2 regions of the Actinomadura sp. 9N407 genome follow, and region 1 is predicted to be linked to the other one. Evidence: riboswitches for the same ligand, from Rfam matches in the RefSeq annotation. Region 1 holds a riboswitch; the other holds the start of a gene.
What was found. A riboswitch is a leader RNA that binds a small molecule or an ion and turns the genes downstream of it on or off. The one in region 1 is predicted to bind cyclic di-AMP.

Region 1 (5,078 bases):
GTCGCGATGACGCTGGTCGGCGTCGACGCCGAGGCGGTCGTGGAGCGGACCTGGACGACGGGGGGCCGTGGCCCCAAGAACCACCATTGCACGCTCCGCCTGCCCGACGGCCGCACGATCCCGCGCGAATTCGCGGCCGACTGCCAGGGGTACGAGCGCGGGGACGGCATCCGGATCGTCCACGATCCGCAGGGACGCTTCGCGCCGGTCCGCGGCCCCAAGGCGGACCTGCCCGCGGTGGGACAGAGCCAGGTGGTGGCGGTCGCCGGGCTCGTGCTGCTGGTCTCGATCATGATCGGGAGCGTGCCCGAACGGGGTCGCGCCCGCCGGAGCCGTCAGCGCGGACCGCGCTGAGACCCTCCGTTGCCCTGGGCCGCCTTCTTGCGATTCAGGTAGAAGAGGACGCCGCCCGCCACGAATGCCGCGAGAGCGTACATGAGGTTGGTGCCGGCCCCGGAGGGGTCGATCATCGCGAGGACGATGAACGCGACACCTATCACCCCGGCAAGGCCCACGTAGACCATGTTGTAGGCACTCCACGCCTTGTCCGTCCTGTTCCCCATGACCGATCCCTTCTGTCGACTTCCAAAAAGACAGTAGCGTCTGTCAGAGATGGGTGCGGTGAACGGGGGCGGTATCGAGGGTGAAGAAGGCGTGACCGTGCCGAGGCCGCCGCCGGCCACGCGGCCGATCCACAGAGACCGGGCCACATGGACCGGGCCACAGAGTCCAGGTCGCATGGATCAAGCCAAATAGACACGAGTGTCTGCTAGATTCGGCGGCGATGGGCGACCGCCGTCCGGCCACCGGACGGCGCGCACTCGCACCGAGCACTCTGGAGCTGGGATGCGCCTGTTCAAGACGATGGCCACAGTGGTCACCGCGATGGTGGCGACGAGCTTGACGGGTCCGGCCGCCGCGGCGACCACCCCGGAGTACTACCTCGCGCTCGGCGACTCGTTGTCCGTGGGCGCGCAGTTCGGACTAGGCGAAACCGACCAGGGCTACACGGACCGCCTGCATGCCGCACTGACGGCACGCCAGCCCCGGCTGAAACTGGTGAAACTCGGCTGTGGTGGGGAGACCACCACGACGATGCTCAAAGGGGGCATCTGCCGGTACGCGGCCGGCTCCCAACTGGCCGCCGCCGAGTCCTTCCTGAAGTCGCACGCCGGCCGGGTCCGGTACGTCACCTTGAACATCGGAGCCAATGACACCAACACCTGCCTGCCCGGCGGTGGCATCGACGCGGGCTGCGCGCTGGAAGGCATCGGCTCCATGATCGCCAACCTGCCGCAGATCACCGCGCGGGTGCGGCTGGCCGGGGGCGGCACCCCGGTCTACGCCGCGATGAACTACTACAACCCCGGCCTGGCGTCCTGGGTGGCGAACCCCGGCGGAAAAGCGGCCGCGCTCGCCTCGATACCGGTCGTCGACGTCTTCAACACTTACGAGCACGCCGTCTACCTCGCCGGCGGGTTCAGGGTCGCCGACGTCAACGGCGCCTTCGCCGGCCACGACCTGACCACGAAGGTGACGGTGCCTCCGTACGGCACCGTTCCCCTGGCCGTGGCCCGGATCTGCACATGGACGTCCCAGTGCAGCGACAACGACGGCCATGCGACCCCGGCGGGCTACCGGCAGATCGCCGGGGCCTTTTTGAAGGTCCTCCCCGCCGACGTCAGGTGAACGGCCGCGACGACGGGCCGGAGCACGCGACGACGCTCCGGCCTGCACAGCGAAACGCCTGGCCGGGACGTCCCGGCCAGGCGCTCTGTCACCGTCTCCTCACAGCTTCTTCGGCCGGTACGCCGTGTACTCGCTACCGGACGACAGTCCGTAGTCGCGCGTCCGGTGGTCGGTGCCGTACCTGCCGCGCTGTTCGTAGGCCCAGTAGGACGTGCGGTCCTCGTCGGCCCATTTCTCGAAGATGACGACATGCCGGGTCGTGTTGGTGCCCTCGGCGTCCATGACGAGGTCACCCTTCTTCAGTTCGGACATCTTGATGCGCTCGGTGTACCGCGACGCCGTCAGGCCCACGGTGTTCGGGCCGGGCTTGGGCAGGTCGAGCGCCATCGCCACGTAGCCGGAGCAGTCGGTCCGGTAGCCGTCGTGGTAGTCGGTCTGGCTGTAGGGGACCCTCCGGTCGGTGTGCGGATCCCAGGTCTTGGCCCGGGTGATCACGTCGGAGCGGTCGTCGCGCGCACCGTCCGCCTCCCTCCCGGTGTCCGACTTCCCGGTGTCCGACTTCGTGGAGTCCGGCTTCTTCGCGGACTCCTTCGCGGAGAGCGTCGATGCGGCGGCGGCCCGGTCCGCACTGCCCGGCTCCGAGGACTGGACCGAAGCGTGGGCGGTCGTCGCCACCACGCCGGCCAAGGCGAGGCCGGCCAGTGCGCCGACGGCCTTGGGGTTCACGCGGTTCTTGCTGTGCTTGCCTTTCAAGGGGACTCCTTGGCTTCCAAGACGCCTGCCGGGTTAGCTGACGGGTTCGGACGTGGAAGTCGCCCTACGGCCTGGAACAGGCCGACTCACCCCTGTGCGGACGTTCGGAGTCCGGCACGTCGTGGGTCCCCGGCTCCGCCTTGACGGCGGACTCGGCGTTGCCGCTGCGATCGTTGGGCACTGGGCCCGTCCACGGGACTCTGGTGTCCCGTGCGCGAAAGAGCGGCGCTGATGGGGTTGTGCGGCCATGCGAGGGCCGCGTGCTCTGAGAGCGGTTGCCGGCGCGCTCGGGCCCCGCACGCCGTGGCGTGCGCATGGGAAGGCCTGACGATCGGGTCTCGGAGAGACCGGGCGCGGCAGGAAGGATGCGGGGTGACGCGTGGGTCGCGCCCCCGTCTCACCCGACGGTGTCAGGTGAGGTCATCGCGCCTCTTGGGGCATATAGGACCAAAGCGCCTGGCGGGCGCTTTGGTGGCCGACAAGCTACTCCGAACGTCGATAGAAGGCAAACTCGTACAAAATCAATATCGCCGCAGGTCAAGACCGCGCCATCAGGTGCCGGAGGTGCCGGTGGACTCCAGAGACGACGCGAGCGCCTGCACGTGTACGCGGACGGGCCGTCAGGGAGAGGAGAGCAACAGGGGCGAATCGATCCGCGTACTCCCCGCCAGCCAGATCCGTCCACTCGGCGCGACGGAGACGTCGTGGGTCCATGTCTCGACCGGGGTGGTGAACGTCTGCCAGCCGCCGCCCGCGTACCGCAGCAGCGGCGCGCGACCGTACTGCCTCGGTCGGATGACGGCCACGAGCGGGTTGCCGTCCTTGTCCAGTCTCACCTTCACGCCGTGGCCGTCCAGGGTGCCGGCGGGGGCCGCGGTCCACGTCGTTCCGTTCCAGCGGTACAGGGTGTCCCAGGCGAGCGCCCAGACCGTGCCGCCCTCGGCGGGCGCGACGCTGGTGACGCACGTGGCGGTGGGGAGCGGGGGCAGCACCGTCCAGCTGGAGCCGTTCCAACCGAGGGCCACCGATTCGCTGCTTCCGGTGTCGGGGTTGGAGCGGCAACCTCCGGTCCAGGCATCGGTGGCGCTGCGCCCCTGCAGGTCCCCGACCCCGTGCCACAACCGGCCGGCGACGGGGTCCGCCACCCAGGCGTCGCCGACCCGCCGGAACAGCGCGGGCAGGACCGTGTTGCCAGGGCCCGGTACCTGGATCTGGATCCACACCCCGGCCGGATTAGCCCACAGGCGGGTGTCGTAGTCGAGGATGCCGTCGGGCGGCGGGGCGACGGGCTGGAACGCGGTGCCGTCGAACCGCGCCAGGTAGAGGCGCTCCCCATCTTGAAGGCCCCACACCCAGACCTCGGTGCCGTACGCGACGACCTTTGAGATGCCGCCGTTGCCGGACCAGCCCCTGAGCGGATACTCCTTCCACTGCGACCCCATCCGGCGGCGCACCACCGGGTTGCCGGTGTTGTCGCCGATGTATCCCTGGCCTCCAGCGACCCATGCCTCGGTGTCGGAGACGGCGGCGACGCTGCCGGTCCACGCCCTGGGCCACAGGAACGGCAGCGGGACGTCCTTCAGCGTGGCGGGCGGGGGCGCGGCGTGCACGGCGGACACGGGGGCCAGGGCGATGAACGCGATGGCCGCGGCGGCCAGCCGGGCGGGGAGTGACCTCATGGCGAACATCATCCGAACGAGTGCCATAAGAACGCCAGTGTTCACTGGGAAAATCAGGACCGATCCCGTGTCCGCTTGTGGCCGCCGCCTACGCTCACCTGACATCGGCACGCCCCTGAGGCGGCGAGCGGGGTGTCCCGGTTCGAGGTCGCGAGATCGCGCCTCGATCCACCGACTCCGCTGCTCATAGCCACGGCGCCTATGATCCAGGAATGTTCAGCGATCTCGGGGCGCGGTTTCCCGGTGTGCCGGTGGAACACCGGTCGGTGCCCGAGAGGCACGTGGTGCAGCGCATCGGCGGGATGGACCGGGCCGTCGCGCAGCCCGTCACGTTCACCCCCTTCGCGTCGGCTCGACCGTGTTCGGCACGGTGCGTGTTCTGCTCGGAGACCCTGCGCCATGTCGACGCCTCCCGGCTCTCGGCCTCGCTGCGGCCCGCTTCGGACTATCACGATGGGTTGCGCACCGCACTGGCCGACCTGCGCGGCCTCCCCCTGGGCGTCTCCCTGTCGGGTTTGGAGGCGACCGACGATCCGGACTGGCTCGAGGCCACGGTCGCCGCGCTCACCGACCATGCGCACGCGGGCGGGATACTGACCGAGAGGGTGCTGTACAGCAACACGGCGGGGCTTTCCAGAGAGACGCACGGGGCGCGCCTGATCCCGTTGCTCCGCGACTTCGGGCTCGACCGGATCGAAGTCTCGCGCCACCACTTCGAAGCAGGGCCCAATGGCGCGATCATGCGATTCCGCCGCGGCCAGGCCGTCGCCGATCAGAACGTCTTCGAGGAAACGGTCAAAGAGGCGTCCTCGGCGATGCACGTCCGTCTGGTGTGCGTCATCCAGAAGGCCGGGATCGCCGATGCGGCGGCCGTTCACGGCTATCTCGACTGGGCGCACCGGACGCTCGGAGTGACCGATGTCGTGTTCCGCGAACTGTCGCGGCTGCCCGCCGACG
Region 2 (5,078 bases), on a different contig from region 1:
CCTCGACGAAGCGGAGGCCGCCGGCGACCAGGAAGTCGCGGCGGTAGCACTTGTTGGTCGAGAGCGTGTCGTACAGCAGGTCGGGGTGATCGAGGACGGAGTCGTGCACGGCCCGGCGCCGGTAGAGCCGGGGGTACCAGAGCGTCTCCCTGGCGTGCGGGCCCAGATGTGACCGTACGCACAGGCCGGAGACGAGATCGGCGCCGGTCTCCTCGGCGGCGGCCACCATGGTCAGGCAGGCGTGCCGGTCCAGGACGTCGTCGCTGTCGAGGAACATCACCCGGGCCCCGCGGGCGTGCTCGATCCCGACGTTGCGGGGCCGGCCGCAGCCGCCGGAGTTCTCCGGGAGGTGGACGGCCCGGACCCGGCCGGGATGCGCGGCGGCGAACCGGTCGGCGACCTCGCCGGTGCCGTCGGTGCTGGCATCGTCGACGATCACCACCTCGACGCTGCGCAGCGACTGGGCCAGCACCGAGCGGACGGCGCGCGGCAGCCGCCCGGCGTCGTTGTAGGCGATCACGACGACGCTGACGTCGGGCCGGACCCGCATCCCATCCCCCTTCGCCCGCTTTCGACCGTTCCGGGGTAGGCATTTCCAGCCAGGCCCATTGCCGGGTCGATCTGGGATCAAGCGGACGTCAATGTTCGGGGGTGATCTCCGTTATGCCCCAGAACATGGGGAAACGCCGAGGGCGCCCGGCCACCATGATCATGGTGGCCGGGCGCCCTCGGCTCGGGTCCGTCAGCACGGGTTCATCACCCGCGCGGGATCACTTCCCGCGGTAGTCGGGGTAGCCGTAGCCGGCCACCTGCGACACCTTGCGGGTCTTCTCCTTCACGGCGTTGCCGGTGTTGCCCTCGACCGTGTCGATGGTGCCGTCGCCGTTGTCCTTGACGACCAGGCCGACGTGGTTGATGGACGAGATGCCGCCGCCGTTCCAGGCGAAGAACACCACGGCGCCGGGCTTGGGCTCCTGGCCCCAGCGGCCGGTCTTCTTGAACCACATGGCGTGCTGGACGGTGTAGGCGTCCCAGCCCATGCCCTTGACACCGGTCTGAGCGCCGACCCAGGACACGAACATGTTGCACCACTGGGCGCCGTTGTAGGCGGACACGTTGCCGCCGTCACGCTGGGCCGTCAGCTTGGCGTTGTCGGTGCCCACGTACCAGTCGTGGAACTTGGTCTGGCCGCCCTTGCCCTCGGAGATGCCGACCTGCTTCTTGGCCAGGCCGATCACTTCCTGGGCGGTGGCGGCCTTGGCGCCGGCGTTGGCGTCCTTGGCCGAACCGGCGTCCTCCTGGGCGTCGCCGGCCTCGCCGGCCACGGTGCCGGTGGCCTTCTGCGAGGTCGACTCGGTCTTGCCGGCCTTACCGGCCTTGTCGGTCAGCTGGTCGACGGCGGCGTGGCCGCCCTTGCCGACACCGGCCACGCCGGCGACGGTCTGCACCTGGTCGGCGGTCGGGGTGGTGGAGGCCACCGCGCCCATGGCCGAGCCGAGGGCCAGCACGCCCATCGTGGCGCCACCGATCACACCGGCGGCGGCGCGCCCGCGGAGGGCGAAGGTCTGGGAGGTCAGTTCGCTCGTACGGACGCGGAGAGCGGCGAGAGCGGGAGAGTTGCGGAACGACAAGTCAGAGTCTCTTTTCTTCCATGGCCGCCTACCGGGTTAGCTGTCGGATTCGGGCATGGAAGTCGCCCTACGGCACACGCGGACGTGCGCCGATTCACCCCAGGTTGGTTGGGTCCCCGGCTCCTGGCACCGCTGTGCGGTGCGGAACGGACTCGGCGGTCCGGCGGCCATGAAGCGCCACCGGCACTGCGATCAGATGGATGACGGTCGTGCGGGTTCATGGACCGCACACACGACCTCGGGTGGCGGGATCCGGCCGTCCGGCTCGGTCCGCCCTCCCGATGAGCGACGCATGGGGTGCATCGCGGAGGTGGTCAGAAGGTATCAAACTTCTTACTTGTGGCAAATCCGGGGCAAAGCACCCGGCCCTAGGTTCAAAACCACCCACACCTCGCATCTCTTCCCGACATCTGGGCATGATCCGGACGCGGAACCGCACCGCGCCCCAGTGGCGCCCGGGGAGGAGACGGATCGATGGGGTCGGATTTCGGGTTGTTGGCGATCACTCTGCTGGGACTCGCGGGGCTGGGCGTGGTCTGCCTCGCCCTCGCCGTGGCCGGGGGGCTGATGCTCGCCCGCTCCCTCGCGGAAAGGCTGCCCGTGCGGGCCTCCGGGGCCCCGCTGCCCGTCCGCAGGCCGGCGGAACGGCAGCGCCGGCCGGGCACTGAGGAAAGCGCCGGAACCCAGGGCGAGAAGCAGCGCGAGACGCCGGGCGAGAAGCGGAACGAACCGCGGAGCACGGCCCGAACGGCACGGTCAGCGTCGAACTAGCCGAGACAAAGGCCACACCAAGCCAGGGTCACGAACGGCCGCGAGACACACCTCACACCGCAGAGGCCCTTTACCTCTGCCTACACCCCGGTCTGCCTTCACCTACGGCCCCGGCTTCGCTTACGGCGCCGGCTTTGCCTACGCGCCCGCTCCGGCCCCTGCGCCCGCTCCAGCCTCGGCGTTCTGTCCCGCGATGGCGCCTGCCAGGACGAGCCGTCCGGCATCGCGGACCATCGCGGCGACCTCGTCGACCGGCGTGCTCAGTGAGGTCAGGCTGACCAGGGCCGCCAGCAGCACATGGCCGAGAACGATCTCCACCTGGTCCCGCTCGGGGACGGGGTCGCCGATCGCGGCGGCCAGCCGGTCGCGCAGGAACAGGAACAGCACCGTGCGGTCGTCCTCGACGCTGGAGTCGTCCGAGGTCACCGCCTGGACGATCGCCGAGGCCAGCGGGATCTGCTCCGCCCCGGCCCGGACGATCCGCTCCAGCAGGGCGGTGAGCCGCTCGACCGGGGTGTCGCCGACCGCGAGCGCGTCGATGTCGGCGGTCACCCGCTGCGCCCAGCTGGCGGCCACCTCGGTGAGCAGATGGTCCTTGGTCGCGAAGTAGCGGTAGACGGTGGCCCGCGCCACACCGGCGCGATCGGCCACATCGTGCATGGTCACGGCCGGATAGCCGCCCTCAAGCGCCAGCATCCGGGCGGCCTCGATCAGCCGCTCGCGACGGGCCTGCTGTTCCTTGCTGAGGGTCCGCGTGACGGTGAACCGCACATCGCCGCTCAACGCGCCTCCTTCGGTGACCGAACGTGTGACCGCGGCCATCCTCTCGTACATCCGTTCCCATCGCGCCCCCGGTACCGGCGGAACGGGCCTCGCACGCGTTCCAGGGCCGCCCGATTCCAGGGCCCGCGGCGGCCTTGTCCGGCCACCGCCCGGCGGGCGAGGATGCAACGGACGCGGCCGGGATTCGCCCTATCGCTTGCTTGGTTGCGACGCTAGTTTAGACACGGGTCTCCAGGTACCGGACGGGGACCACGAAACGGGAGCACGGATGCCGATGGAGTTGCACGAGGCCCTCTACACCACCCGCGCGATGCGGCGGGTCCGGCCGGATCCGGTCCCGGTGGAGGTCCAGCGCAGGATGCTGGACGCCGCCGTACGGGCGCCCAGCGGCGGCAACAGCCAGAGCTGGCGGTTCCTGCTGGTCGACGATCCCGGCCTGAAGGGCCGGATCGGGCCGCTCTACCGGGACGCCATGGACAAGCTGTGGAAGACCGTCTACAAGGAGCGGATCGACGCCGCCAACGCCGATCCCGAGGACCCCGACAGCGCCCAGATGCTCCGCGTCGTGAAGTCCGCGCAGTGGCTCGCCGACCACTTCGAGGAGGTCCCGCTGTTCCTGTTCGGATACACGCGGTTCGACCCGAACGGCGGCTCGATCTTCCCGGCGATCTGGAGCGCCCAGCTCGCCGCCCGCGCCGAGGGCGTCGGCAGCTCGATCACCTCCGTGCTGAGCTTCTTCCACCCGGACGAGACCAACGAGATCCTCGGCGTCCCCAAGGACGAGGGCTGGTCGATGGCGTGCTGCGTCTCGTTCGGCTACCCGACCGGCCGGTGGGGCGTGGCCGCCCGCCGTCCCGCCCACGAGGTCAGCCACCGGAACGCCTGGGGCGCCCCGGCCGGCTTCGAGACCCCCGAGCCGCTCTGGACCCCCGAATCGCTCAGGAGCCCGACATGACGTCATCGCGCCTCGACGGCACGTCCGCCCTGGTCACCGGAGGCGGCAGCGGCATCGGCCTGGCCTGCGCGCGGCGGCTCGCGGCCGACGGCGCGGACGTGATGATCTGCGGCCGTACCGCCGAACGGCTCCAGGCCGCGGCCAAGGAACTCGGCTGCCGGTACGTGGTGGCCGACGTCGTGGACGAGGACCAGGTGGCGGCCGCCGTCCGCGCCACCGCCGCGACCTCCCCGCTGCGGGCCGTGATCCACTGCGCGGGCGGTACCACCTCGGTCGGGCCCATCCCCCAGCTCGACACCGCCGCCTGGCGCGACACCCTGGAGCTCAACGCCACCGGCACCATGCTCGTGCTTAAGCACTCCGCGCGCCTGATGGCCCGTACGGGCGGCGGCGCGTTCGTGGCGATCTCCTCGATCGCCTCGTCCAACACGCACCGCTGGTTCGGCGCGTACGGCGTCTCCAAGGCGGCGGTGGACCACCTGGTCCAGCTGGGCGCCGACGAGCTGGGCGGGGCCGGGATCCGGGTGAACGGGATCCGGCCGGGCCTGGTGCGGACCGAGCTGGTCGCCGGGATCACCGACCCGGGACCGGTCCTGGACGACTACCTGGCCTGCATGCCGCTGGACCGGGTCGGCGAGCCCGAGGACATCGCCGAGGCCGCCCGCTTCCTGGCCGGGCCCGAGTCGTCCTGGATCACCGGCCAGGTCGTGAACGTCGACGGCGGCCACCACCTGCGCCGCGGGCCGGATTTCCGGGCCGTCTTCGAGCCGATGTTCGGTGCCGAGGCGCTCGGCGGAGTCATCCCTGAGGAGTGAGGCAATGCGCACGACCGTGGACCTGCTGGACGGCGAGATGTACGCGGGCGACCCCTGGAAGGTGTACGCCGAGCTGCGTGCCGGGGCACCCGTCTACCACGACGAGGCCAACGGGCTGTGGGG

Region 2: it holds a riboswitch for cyclic di-AMP, as region 1 does, so the genes downstream of both, ACH34Q_RS26040 (CHAP domain-containing protein) here and ACH34Q_RS22165 (hypothetical protein) in region 1, are expected to answer to the same signal.

Annotation. Positions count from the first base shown of each region.
Region 1 covers NZ_JBIRAW010000013.1:153,481-158,558, reverse strand. The annotation lists gene ACH34Q_RS22180 (hypothetical protein) at 1-354, shown strand, start outside; gene ACH34Q_RS22175 (hypothetical protein) at 336-563, opposite strand; gene ACH34Q_RS22170 (SGNH/GDSL hydrolase family protein) at 847-1,689, shown strand; gene ACH34Q_RS22165 (hypothetical protein) at 1,789-2,442, opposite strand; cyclic di-AMP (ydaO/yuaA leader) riboswitch at 2,450-2,610, opposite strand; gene ACH34Q_RS22160 (hypothetical protein) at 3,063-4,121, opposite strand; gene ACH34Q_RS22155 (hypothetical protein) at 4,334-5,078, shown strand, end outside.
Region 2 covers NZ_JBIRAW010000017.1:156,422-161,499, reverse strand. The annotation lists gene ACH34Q_RS26045 (CDP-glycerol glycerophosphotransferase family protein) at 1-550, opposite strand, end outside; gene ACH34Q_RS26040 (CHAP domain-containing protein) at 771-1,631, opposite strand; cyclic di-AMP (ydaO/yuaA leader) riboswitch at 1,642-1,799, opposite strand; gene ACH34Q_RS26035 (hypothetical protein) at 2,106-2,402, shown strand; gene ACH34Q_RS26030 (TetR/AcrR family transcriptional regulator) at 2,541-3,185, opposite strand; gene ACH34Q_RS26025 (nitroreductase family protein) at 3,454-4,140, shown strand; gene ACH34Q_RS26020 (SDR family oxidoreductase) at 4,137-4,955, shown strand; gene ACH34Q_RS26015 (cytochrome P450) at 4,960-5,078, shown strand, end outside.